3 regions of the Lysinibacillus sp. BS3 genome follow, and region 2 is predicted to be linked to each of the others. Evidence: predicted binding sites of a transcription regulator. Region 2 holds the regulator's gene; each other region holds the start of a gene.

Evidence for each region. Region 2 encodes LexA, which represses DNA repair genes until DNA is damaged. Its sites were predicted from a motif close to CGAACATATGTTCG; they were not measured.
Region 1: the regulator LexA is predicted to act here: its motif matches at 1,520-1,533, upstream of AAJG31_RS17530 (DNA repair exonuclease).
Region 3: the regulator LexA is predicted to act here: its motif matches at 1,369-1,382, upstream of ruvA (Holliday junction branch migration protein RuvA).

Annotation. Positions count from the first base shown of each region.
Region 1 covers NZ_CP154860.1:3,543,862-3,547,146, forward strand. The annotation lists gene AAJG31_RS17515 (rhodanese-related sulfurtransferase) at 1-189, opposite strand, end outside; gene AAJG31_RS17520 (enoyl-CoA hydratase) at 328-1,110, shown strand; gene AAJG31_RS17525 (YhzD family protein) at 1,163-1,348, opposite strand; gene AAJG31_RS17530 (DNA repair exonuclease) at 1,608-2,822, shown strand; gene AAJG31_RS17535 (AAA family ATPase) at 2,827-3,285, shown strand, end outside.
Region 2 covers NZ_CP154860.1:1,452,202-1,455,486, reverse strand. The annotation lists gene AAJG31_RS07595 (prepilin peptidase) at 1-414, shown strand, start outside; gene AAJG31_RS07590 (gamma-glutamyl-gamma-aminobutyrate hydrolase family protein) at 448-1,170, shown strand; gene lexA (transcriptional repressor LexA) at 1,278-1,895, opposite strand; gene AAJG31_RS07580 (LysM peptidoglycan-binding domain-containing protein) at 2,062-2,376, shown strand; gene AAJG31_RS07575 (recombinase family protein) at 2,373-3,038, shown strand; gene def (peptide deformylase) at 3,067-3,285, opposite strand, start outside.
Region 3 covers NZ_CP154860.1:4,194,291-4,197,575, reverse strand. The annotation lists gene ruvB (Holliday junction branch migration DNA helicase RuvB) at 1-687, opposite strand, end outside; gene ruvA (Holliday junction branch migration protein RuvA) at 706-1,326, opposite strand; gene AAJG31_RS20895 (phosphotransferase) at 1,438-2,217, opposite strand; gene AAJG31_RS20890 (LysM domain-containing protein) at 2,306-3,285, opposite strand, start outside.

The sequences.
Region 1 (3,285 bases), 2.1 Mb from region 2:
ATTCATGTAAGCATCTGTTTGCTCAATGGTACCTGATACAGTTCCATTAATACCTTCGTAACCTACTAAAATACGACCAAGAAGCCCTATCTCTTTACACAATGCTAAATGTTCTTCTGCGAACGCTTCAGGATCTTCAATCGTAATATATTTATAATAAAGTAATACACGATAGTCTTTTTGTGTCAAAATACATTACCACCTTTATCTCGATATTCGTCCTTTAATATAGCATAACAGGAGCAATTTTGCTTAGAGAGAAGGAGTTTTCAAAAAAAACACGAATTATACATAGTGAATGACTATTCATATTTGGGGGTTATAGAGATGGAATTTTCAACGATTACATTAGAAAAATTAGAGCGTCGAGCAACCTTAACATTGAATCGCCCACAGGCGATGAATGCAATGGATGATGTCATGATGCGTGAACTTGCAGAATGCTTTGAGGCTCTACAGCAGGAAAAAGATATTCAGGTGCTTGTTATTCGTGGAGAAGGAAAGGTCTTTTCTGCGGGTGGTGATATAAAAGCAATGCTAGATGAAAGCAAACCACTGAATATTGATGAGGCAATGGTTTATCTGACACGTATCGTGAAGGCATATTATCAGCTACCAATGATTGTGATTGCAGCGGTTCATGGTGCATCAGCAGGTTTAGGATTTAGTCTAACACTAGGGGCAGATATTATTGTAGCCTGTGAAAATAGTAAACTTGCTATGAATTTCATTGGAATTGGACTGATTCCAGATGGGGGCGGTCATTTCTTCATGAAGGAGCGTGTAGGTACTGTTAAAGCGAAACAAATGATATGGGAGGGAAAGGTATTAACAGCAAAAGAAGCATTAGATGCAGGGTTAATTGATTATATTGCACCAGAGGGCACTGTATTTGCAATGGCAGATCAAGTGGTGGGGAAAATGCTTGCATCCCCGATTTCTTCCATGATTACAACGAAAAAAATTCTACATGCACAAAATATGCCACAGCTAGAAAATATCTTAGCATTAGAGGCTGAGGGCCAGTCTGCAATGCGTAAAACAACAGATCATGTCGAGGGCATTCATGCATTTGTAGAGAAAAGAACGCCTGTCTTTGTAGGGAAATAAAAATAATAAAAGGCGCGTAGCAAACCATTGACTACGTGCCTTTTATTAGCCACTAAACATGGAATAAAATTAATTTACCTGAAGCGTTTACAAGACGATGAGTTTTATCGGCAACACCTTTTTCCTCAATTTGTTGTTGTCCATTTAGTTTAGCAGCCTCATCATTTTCAAAAGTCCAAGTTTCATCAAACAATGTTTCCCCTGTTTTTTCAAAAGCTGTAAAACGATAATTCTCCATACAGACCCCACCCTTTTACTTGAATATATTTCTATTATACATAGAAGATTTATAAACTTCACGGTAAAACTAGTGAATTTTTTGATAAATTACGAAAATTGTGGAAAAAGTAAGGCGATGTTGTTTTTTTCCGTAATAGCATTTTTCATCAAACATGAGTTATGATAAAATAGAACAAATATTCGGTTTTGAATAAACAACATATTATTACTTTGGTTTTGTACTAAAGAGAGAATTATCTACTATTTGAGGTGATTGGATGTCAGCAATTCGTTTTTTCCATATGGCAGATTTACATTTAGATAGTCCATTTAAGGGCTTATTTGGTCTACCCGAACCCATTTTAAAGAAAATACGGTCAAGCACTTTTGAAGCGTTTGATAAAATTATCCTTAAAGCGATTCAGGAAAAACCTGATTTTTTACTAATTGTTGGGGATATTTATGATGGTGAAAATCGTAGCTTGCAAGCACAACGAAGATTTCAAGATGCAATGGAGAAGCTTTTTCAACACAATATCCCTGTCATTGTGAGCTACGGAAATCATGATCATTTAAATGGTACATGGACACGCTTTTCTTTACCAAGTAATGTCTATGAATTACCAGCTGAAACGAGTGTAGTTCAATTAAAAATACGGGGTCAACAAGTGAATATATATGGTTTTAGCTATCCTGAACGTCATTTAAAGGAATCTGTTATTGAAAGCTATCCAACTGCACATGATCAGCATGCCATTCATATTGGTATGCTTCATGGCAGTGAGGCAGGCAATACAACACATGATGTGTATGCCCCTTTTACAAAACAACAGTTACTTGAAAAGAACTATCATTATTGGGCGCTTGGCCATATTCATAAACGACAGCTTTTACATCAAAACCCTCCAATTGTTTATCCAGGCAATATTCAAAGTCGACATCGTAAAGAACAAGGAATGAAAGGCTTTTATGATGTGACGCTATCCAAAACATCGACTGAGCTTGATTTTATCTCTACCTCTGCTGTTGTTTATAGCACCATTGAGGTGGATTGTACGAATGTGGTACACGCCAATGAATTATTGAAGAGATGTGCAGAAGCTATTACAGCTAATAGGAAGAAGTATGGCGCATCGGTAGTAGAGCTTCATTTGCAAAATATTGACGAACAAACGGAAGCTTTATTTGAACATGCAACAGTAGATGCATGGTTAGAGACTATTCGAGAGGCTGAGGAAGGTATTGACCCAATGTGTTGGGTACAAAAAATGGTGTTGCAAAAGGCAGCGAGATTTTATGAGCATACAGCAACAACTCAATCCGTTGTGAGCTTAATGGAACAATGGGACAGTAATGAATGGAAGGATATTCTAAAAGATTTGTACCAATATGCTGGTGGTGCGAGGCTGATAGAGCCACTTAGTGAAAAGGATATTGAGAACTTAACCCATCGTGCACAGACATTATTAGCAGAAGAAATTCAAAGGGCGTGATTACATGCTGACAATACAGAAAATCCAAATTTATGGCTTTGGTAAGCATGAAAATATCTCCATTTCGTTAAATGATGGTGTCACTATTTTTTATGGATTAAATGAAGCAGGAAAAACGACGATACAGCAGTTTATACTACAAATGCTTTTTGGTTTCCCAACAAGGCAGCAGATACAGCGCAAATATGAGCCGAAAATTTCAACGAAATATGGAGGTCAGCTGACACTTTTACACCCTATTTATGGTCAATGTACAGTTGAACGTGTGAAAGGAAAGGCTGCTGGTGATGTTACTGTCTACCTAGAGGATGGAACGACGGGGCAAGATGAGTTGTTAGTAAAGCTTTTATATGGATATTCTAGGGCATCCTTTGAAGCCATTTTTTCTTTTTCGCTGCATGAACTACAAGGTATTGAAAAAATGTCTGAAGAGGAGCTAACCCACTTGCTACTTGCCTCAGGT
Region 2 (3,285 bases):
GTTGTATCAGATTTAGCCTATATGCTAATTCCAGATAAGGTGTTAGTATTCTTTTTACCTTTGCTAGCTATTGGACGAGTGCTGTCACCATTAACACCGTGGTGGGACTCTCTTGTGGGTGCTGTGGTTGGTTTTGGCATATTATATATCATTGCTGTGCTATCAAACGGTGGCATGGGTGGAGGCGATATTAAATTATTCTTTTTAATTGGTCTCGTTCTGGGTACGATTGATACACTGTTAACGCTATTTTTAGCTGCAGTTATTGGTATGATTGTCGGGATTACCATGTTATCGAAAAACAAACAGGGGAGAAAAACACCCATTCCGTTTGGGCCATCTATTGCATTGGCCGCAGTTATTGTTTATTTCTATGGCGATGTATTAATTAATTGGTATCTAGGCTTTTGGTAATTGTGCAATTTTCAAGAATGTGGAGGGAAGCAAGTGAAACCGATTATTGGTATTACAGCCTTTGTAGAGGATGATTTATCCTCTCGATTAAATGTTGCTTACAGCAAAAGTATCATTGAAGCAGGTGGAATTCCACTGATTATTCCAATTGGAGTAGAAGAAGAGGCAGCCCAGATTTTAGCCCTCACAGACGGTTTATTATTATCTGGTGGTCATGATGTGCATCCATTTCTATTCGGGGCTGAGCCTTCATTAAAGCTTGGAAAAATTCATCCAGCGCGAGATACGATTGAGTTAGCATTGATTGAAGCCGCATTCCAACGTAAGATGCCTATTTTCGGGATCTGTCGAGGAATTCAAATACTAAATGTTGCATTAGGTGGTACCTTATATCAGGATATTGATAGTGATCACTTTAGTACCAAGTTACTCCAACATATGCAGCAATCAGGTCGAGCTGTAGCTACCCATACTGTACAGGTTATTGCTGACAATCTATTAGCGACTATCGTTGAACAAGAGAAAATAGCAGTGAATTCATTTCATCATCAAGCGGTGAATGTTTTAGCAGAAAAATTAAAAGTAGCGGCAAAATCTAACGACGGTATTATCGAAGCGGTAGTTCATGAGGAGATGCCATTTTGCTTAGCTGTTCAGTGGCATCCTGAGGAACTAGCCATAGCAGGAGATGAGAGTGCTCAAAAGCTATTTTCAGCCTTTATTGAAGCGAGCATAAAATTTAAGAAGGAAGCTTAGAAGAGGCATTGTACAAAGAATCCAATCGTATGTGGATTCTTTTTTTGCGTAAAAAAGAGGATACATGCTCTTAGAAGGAACATAATCCTCAAAATCTGCTTTAATCGTTAATGTACACGTCTATAAAGACCTACAACTTGTCCTAAAATAGAAACTTGATCGACAATAATTGGTTCCATAGAAGAATTTTCAGGCTGTAAACGGAAATGGTTTTTCTCTTTAAAGAAACGTTTTACAGTTGCTTCATCCTCAGCTGTCATAGCTACAACAATATCCCCATTATTAGCTGTTGCCTTTTGTTTTACAATGACTAAATCTCCATCTAAAATCCCAGCTTCAATCATTGATTCCCCCATGATTTCTAGCATGAACAATTGATCTTCACTTGTGCCATACGTATCGGGTAATGGGAAGTATTCTTCAATATTTTCAATTGCTGTAATTGGAGAACCAGCTGTAACTTTCCCGACAAGTGGGACATGGATCACCTGTTGTTTTTGAATGGATTCTTCAGGCTCTAAAATTTCAATTGCGCGTGGCTTTGTTGGATCTCGACGAATAAAGCCTTTTTGTTCTAATCGAGCTAAATGTCCATGAACAGTTGAACTGGAAGCAAGTCCAACTGCTTCACCAATTTCACGTACTGATGGTGGATATCCTTTAGCTCGTACCTCTTCCTTAATGAAAGCTAAAATGTCCTCTTGTCTTTTCGAAACTTTTTTCATGAGTGCTCACCTCTTTTTTCTAAAATCATTCTTCTTATTTGATAGTATAACAGAATGCGAACATGTATGCAAACATAGGTTCGAAAAGTGTTTGACAAAAACGTTTGTTCGCTTTATTATAGGAACATACATTCCGAACAAACATTCTTAAAAAGGGGTAATGATTATGACATGGTTTATGAAAAACACACATATCTCAATTTTAATAGGAGCTTGTTTATTATTTGCAGCATACCTTTACATTACTGATCCAGGAAAAGTTAGTTACGCAGAAATTCAAATCGAACATGGGGATAGCTTGTGGTCGTTAGCCGAGCAATATCGTGGTAAAATGAGTACTGATGATTGGATAAAGCTTGTAAAAACTGAAAATGAACTAGCAGATATTAAAATTGTAGCGGGAAAATCTCTAGTTATTCCTGTAGTGAGTGATCAAGCCAGTCCCATCAATACTATCGAAATTGCGAGAAATGAACAATGATAAATAATCAACTATCGGCTGTTGTCTATTGTCGCGTAAGTACTGAAAAAGAAACACAAAGCTCCTCATTAGAGCGCCAGCAGGAAGAGTTGCTGCGCTATGCTAAAGAGCAAGGCTATGCGGTGAAGGGCGTGTTTAAAGATCAACATAGTGGTTATGATGTAGAACGTGAAGGCTTGCTAGAAATGCTTGATTTTATAAAAGATAAGAACATTAATGCTCTTTTTGTCCAAGATGAAACTCGTTTAGGACGAGGCAATGCAAGGATGGCTGTATTACATTTATTACAAAAGTCAGCAACTGATGTTTTTTCTATGCGTGATGCAGGCCCAGTCCAATTAAATGAAATGGATACGATGCTGCTTGAGATTTTAGCGATTGTAGAGGAATATCAACGTAGAATCCATAATGCTAAAATTCGACGAGGTATGCGACGTGCTGTAGAAAACGGTTATCGTCCAGAAAATAATTTATCGAATCGAGGTAATCCGCAGGGGCAGGAGCGAAAAGATCTACCTGTAGACGAAATTGTGAAGCTACGCAAACGTGGATTTACCTTTGAAGAAATTTCTATAACGCTTAGAGGGTTAGGCTTTGAGGTAAGTAAGGCGACAGTACATCGTCGTTTCCAAGAGCACCAAGAAAGATTAGCAGGAAAATAATATTCCTGCTAATTTTTTTTGTAAAAAACTACTGAAGGGAAGAAAAGCTTTCGATGATAACATGATTTGGCAGTTGGAAAGGGTGCTCTTTATTTATTCGGTCATAAAACATGATGCCATTCAAATGATCGATTTCATGCTGTACAACGATGGCCCCGTAGCCCTGTAACTGTACAATGATTTCAAGTCCATCGATGTCGTAAGCTTTGACTTTAATTCTCTCATATCTCGGTACAAAACCAGGGAC
Region 3 (3,285 bases), 2.0 Mb from region 2:
TCGCACTCGTTTCAATAAACGATTGGCAATTCGAGGTGTTCCACGTGAGCGTCTCGCCATTTCCATTGCTGCTACTTGCTCTATTTCTACCTCAAATAAATGTGCACTTCTCACAACAATTTCAGCAAGCGATCGGTCATCATAATATTCTAGGCGCAGCAACACACCAAAGCGATCTCTTAGAGGAGCTGATAAAGCACCCGCTCTTGTTGTTGCACCTACAAGGGTAAAGGGAGGTAAATCAAGTCGTACAGAACGTGCTTCAGGACCTTTTCCTACCACAATATCTAAGCAGAAGTCTTCCATTGCTGGATATAATACTTCTTCAATAGCACGGGGCAGTCGATGAATTTCATCAATAAATAAAACGTCCCCAGGCTCTAGTGAACTTAAAATAGCTGCCAAATCTCCTGGACGCTCAATCGCAGGGCCACTTGTCATGCGTACGTTAACATTCATCTCATTTGCGATAACAGCCGCTAAGGTCGTTTTACCAAGTCCTGGAGGTCCATATAACAACACATGATCTAAACTTTCTTGGCGAAGCTTTGCCGCTTCAATGAATATTTGTAAGTTTTCCTTTACTTTATGTTGCCCAATATACTGTGCTAATTTTTGAGGACGTAAAGATAACTCAAACTGCTCATCATAGCTCCCTGCTTCACTTGCCATCATACGTTCAGACATGCACCTTTCCTCCTTTCCTTATTTTAATTTTAGCAGTAGTTGCAATGCTTGTTTCATAAAGGCATCTGTCGTTTCAAGTTTATCGTTATCCTCTAGCTGTGGTTTAATTTTTTCTAGCTCTTTTTCAGAATAGCCAAGAGCCATTAAGGCAAGTAGGGCTTCTTCTAATTCATGTTTATAGGCATGCACACCAAACAAAGGTAATTCATCTTCTGCACTAGGTAATTCAAGTGTATCTAATAATGAACCAAGTTTGCCCTTCAAGTCGAGGATCATTTGACGTGCTGTTTTTTTACCAACTCCAGGGAACTTCACTAAAAACGCTTCGTCCTCCCGCTCAATTGCGCTAATAACCTGTTGTGGATTACCTGTAGCTAAAATCGCTAAAGCGCCCTTTGGTCCTATTCCTGACACTAAAATAAGCTTACGGAATAACTCACGCTGATCTAGGTTAGGGAAGCCATATAAAACTTGCGCATCCTCTCGCACATGCAAATGAACATATATCTGTTGCTCAAGGGCAGATGTTCGAAAAGCAAATGGATTGGGCGTATTAAGTTGCCACCCAATCCCCTGTTGTTCCAGCACAATAAATTCAGGTGTAATACGAGTAATTTGTCCTTTTAAATAATCATACATCTATAATCCCTCACAATCATCGTCTTCGATTATAGCATATAGCGAACGAATGCTCGACAAAAAGTAGCGTCTAAACTCCGTTCGCAGACAAAAATGACCGCCAATTGACGGTCATTTCTTGACAAATCTATCAATATCGTACCACAGTTTTGGCCAATAGGTGAGGGCTCGTTTTGTAAATGGTACTAAATAATCTAAAAATACTAGCTGTTGCTCTAGTGGTAAATCTATAGCAAACAGCCATTCTCGTAATAACTCATTTGGGTATTTCAAGCGATGAAGCTTTCTTTTATCCAGTCGTTTCAGCTCAGGTAACTCTGCAAAAATCTTTCCAAGATCATAATCTACAGCAGGTAACACACGATGTAACCATAAAATATACTCGTCATCCGCTTCACCAAGGTGCGCTAAATCAAAATCAATTAAACGTAATTGTCCATCGGAGCACCATAAAAAATTATGATGAACTACATCCCCATGCAATAGCGTAATCTCTTTTTCAGGTGCATCTTCCAATGCAATCAATTGTAATGACTTATCACTATAATGCAATATTTGATCAATTTCTTCTTTCGTTAAAAATGTTCGAAACTCATTTCTTCTACTTTTAAAACGCATATGACGCATTTGCCATTTTAAAAGCTGTGAGTAGGTATGCAAGCCTGGCACGCGCTGCCACGCAATCTTTTTATGTGTGTCATGTAAAGCGATTAATAGTCTAAGAGATTCATTACGATCTTTTTTATGCGCAAAGTTAGCCCCGTGGCTTCCTTCTTGCCACATTTGCACAATTAACTGCTCATCATCGCTCTGAACTAATGGTAGGATCAAAGAAGGTTCCATACGTCCTAATTGGCGATGAATGGTTCTTACCTTCTCCGCAATTTCCACTTGCTTTGCACGTTTGACAAAATAATTTTTCGATCGATATTTATATTTCCAAATATTTGGCTTTACTTCTTCTACAATATACGCTTTTTCACCATCGATAAGGCGTCATCCCGCCTGGGAAATAATGCGGAGACATCCAAGGACCTGCTGCTGATGGGCATGGTGGTGGACAATGTGTCGGACATGGTGGTGGCGGGCAATGACAAGGGTCCATTTGCCAATTTGGCATCATCATTGGTTGTGTGCCACAGCCACAAGATTGACCCATGTTCATATCAGGCATCATCATTGGTTGTGTGCCACAACCACAGGATTGCCCCATATTCATATCGGGCATCATATCCATTTGTGGCTTTTGGTGATCTTGCGTATGGAAGAATGGTGATGTGGACTCTAAAAAGTCTTCCATTCCACCTACTTTATGATCTGGCATGTCATAGGACATTGGCTGCTGTGGCATCGTATAATGCTCGACCTGCGGCTGCATTGGCATCGGCCACCACATCTGATGATAGATTGGCTGATGGCAACTTGAACAATGTGGTACGGCAGGCATTTGTGGCATGATATGCATTGGTGGATGTGGTGCTGGTTGTGGCATTGGCATTGGCTTTGGTTTAGCTACAGGCGGTGGTGGCGGTGGTGGTGGCTGTATTTGTACAGGTGGTGTTGTAACATTTTGCTCCATTTGTGGCATCACCAATTGCTGGTGCCAATTCATTTCCACAGGCTGCGGTACCCACATCGGCTGTTGTGGCATCTGCATTGGCATTGGCATCGGTATTGGTATCGGTATCATTTGTGGTTCTGGCATTGGCATAGGAGCTGGTGGTGGCGGTACAATTGGCGGTGGTGGTGGCATTGGTCGCTGTACCTCTTTTTTAGGACTTTCCTTTGGTGTCTCCTTATGCACTTGTGTTTCCTTTTTCGGCATTTCTTTATGTGAATCTCTATGCGGCTCTTTGTTTATTTTTTCAGGCAATATAATTTCCATGCCTGGAACAATATAATCTGGGTTGGCAAGATGGACATTGAGCCGCTTCAAATCTTCAAACGAAATGCCGTACT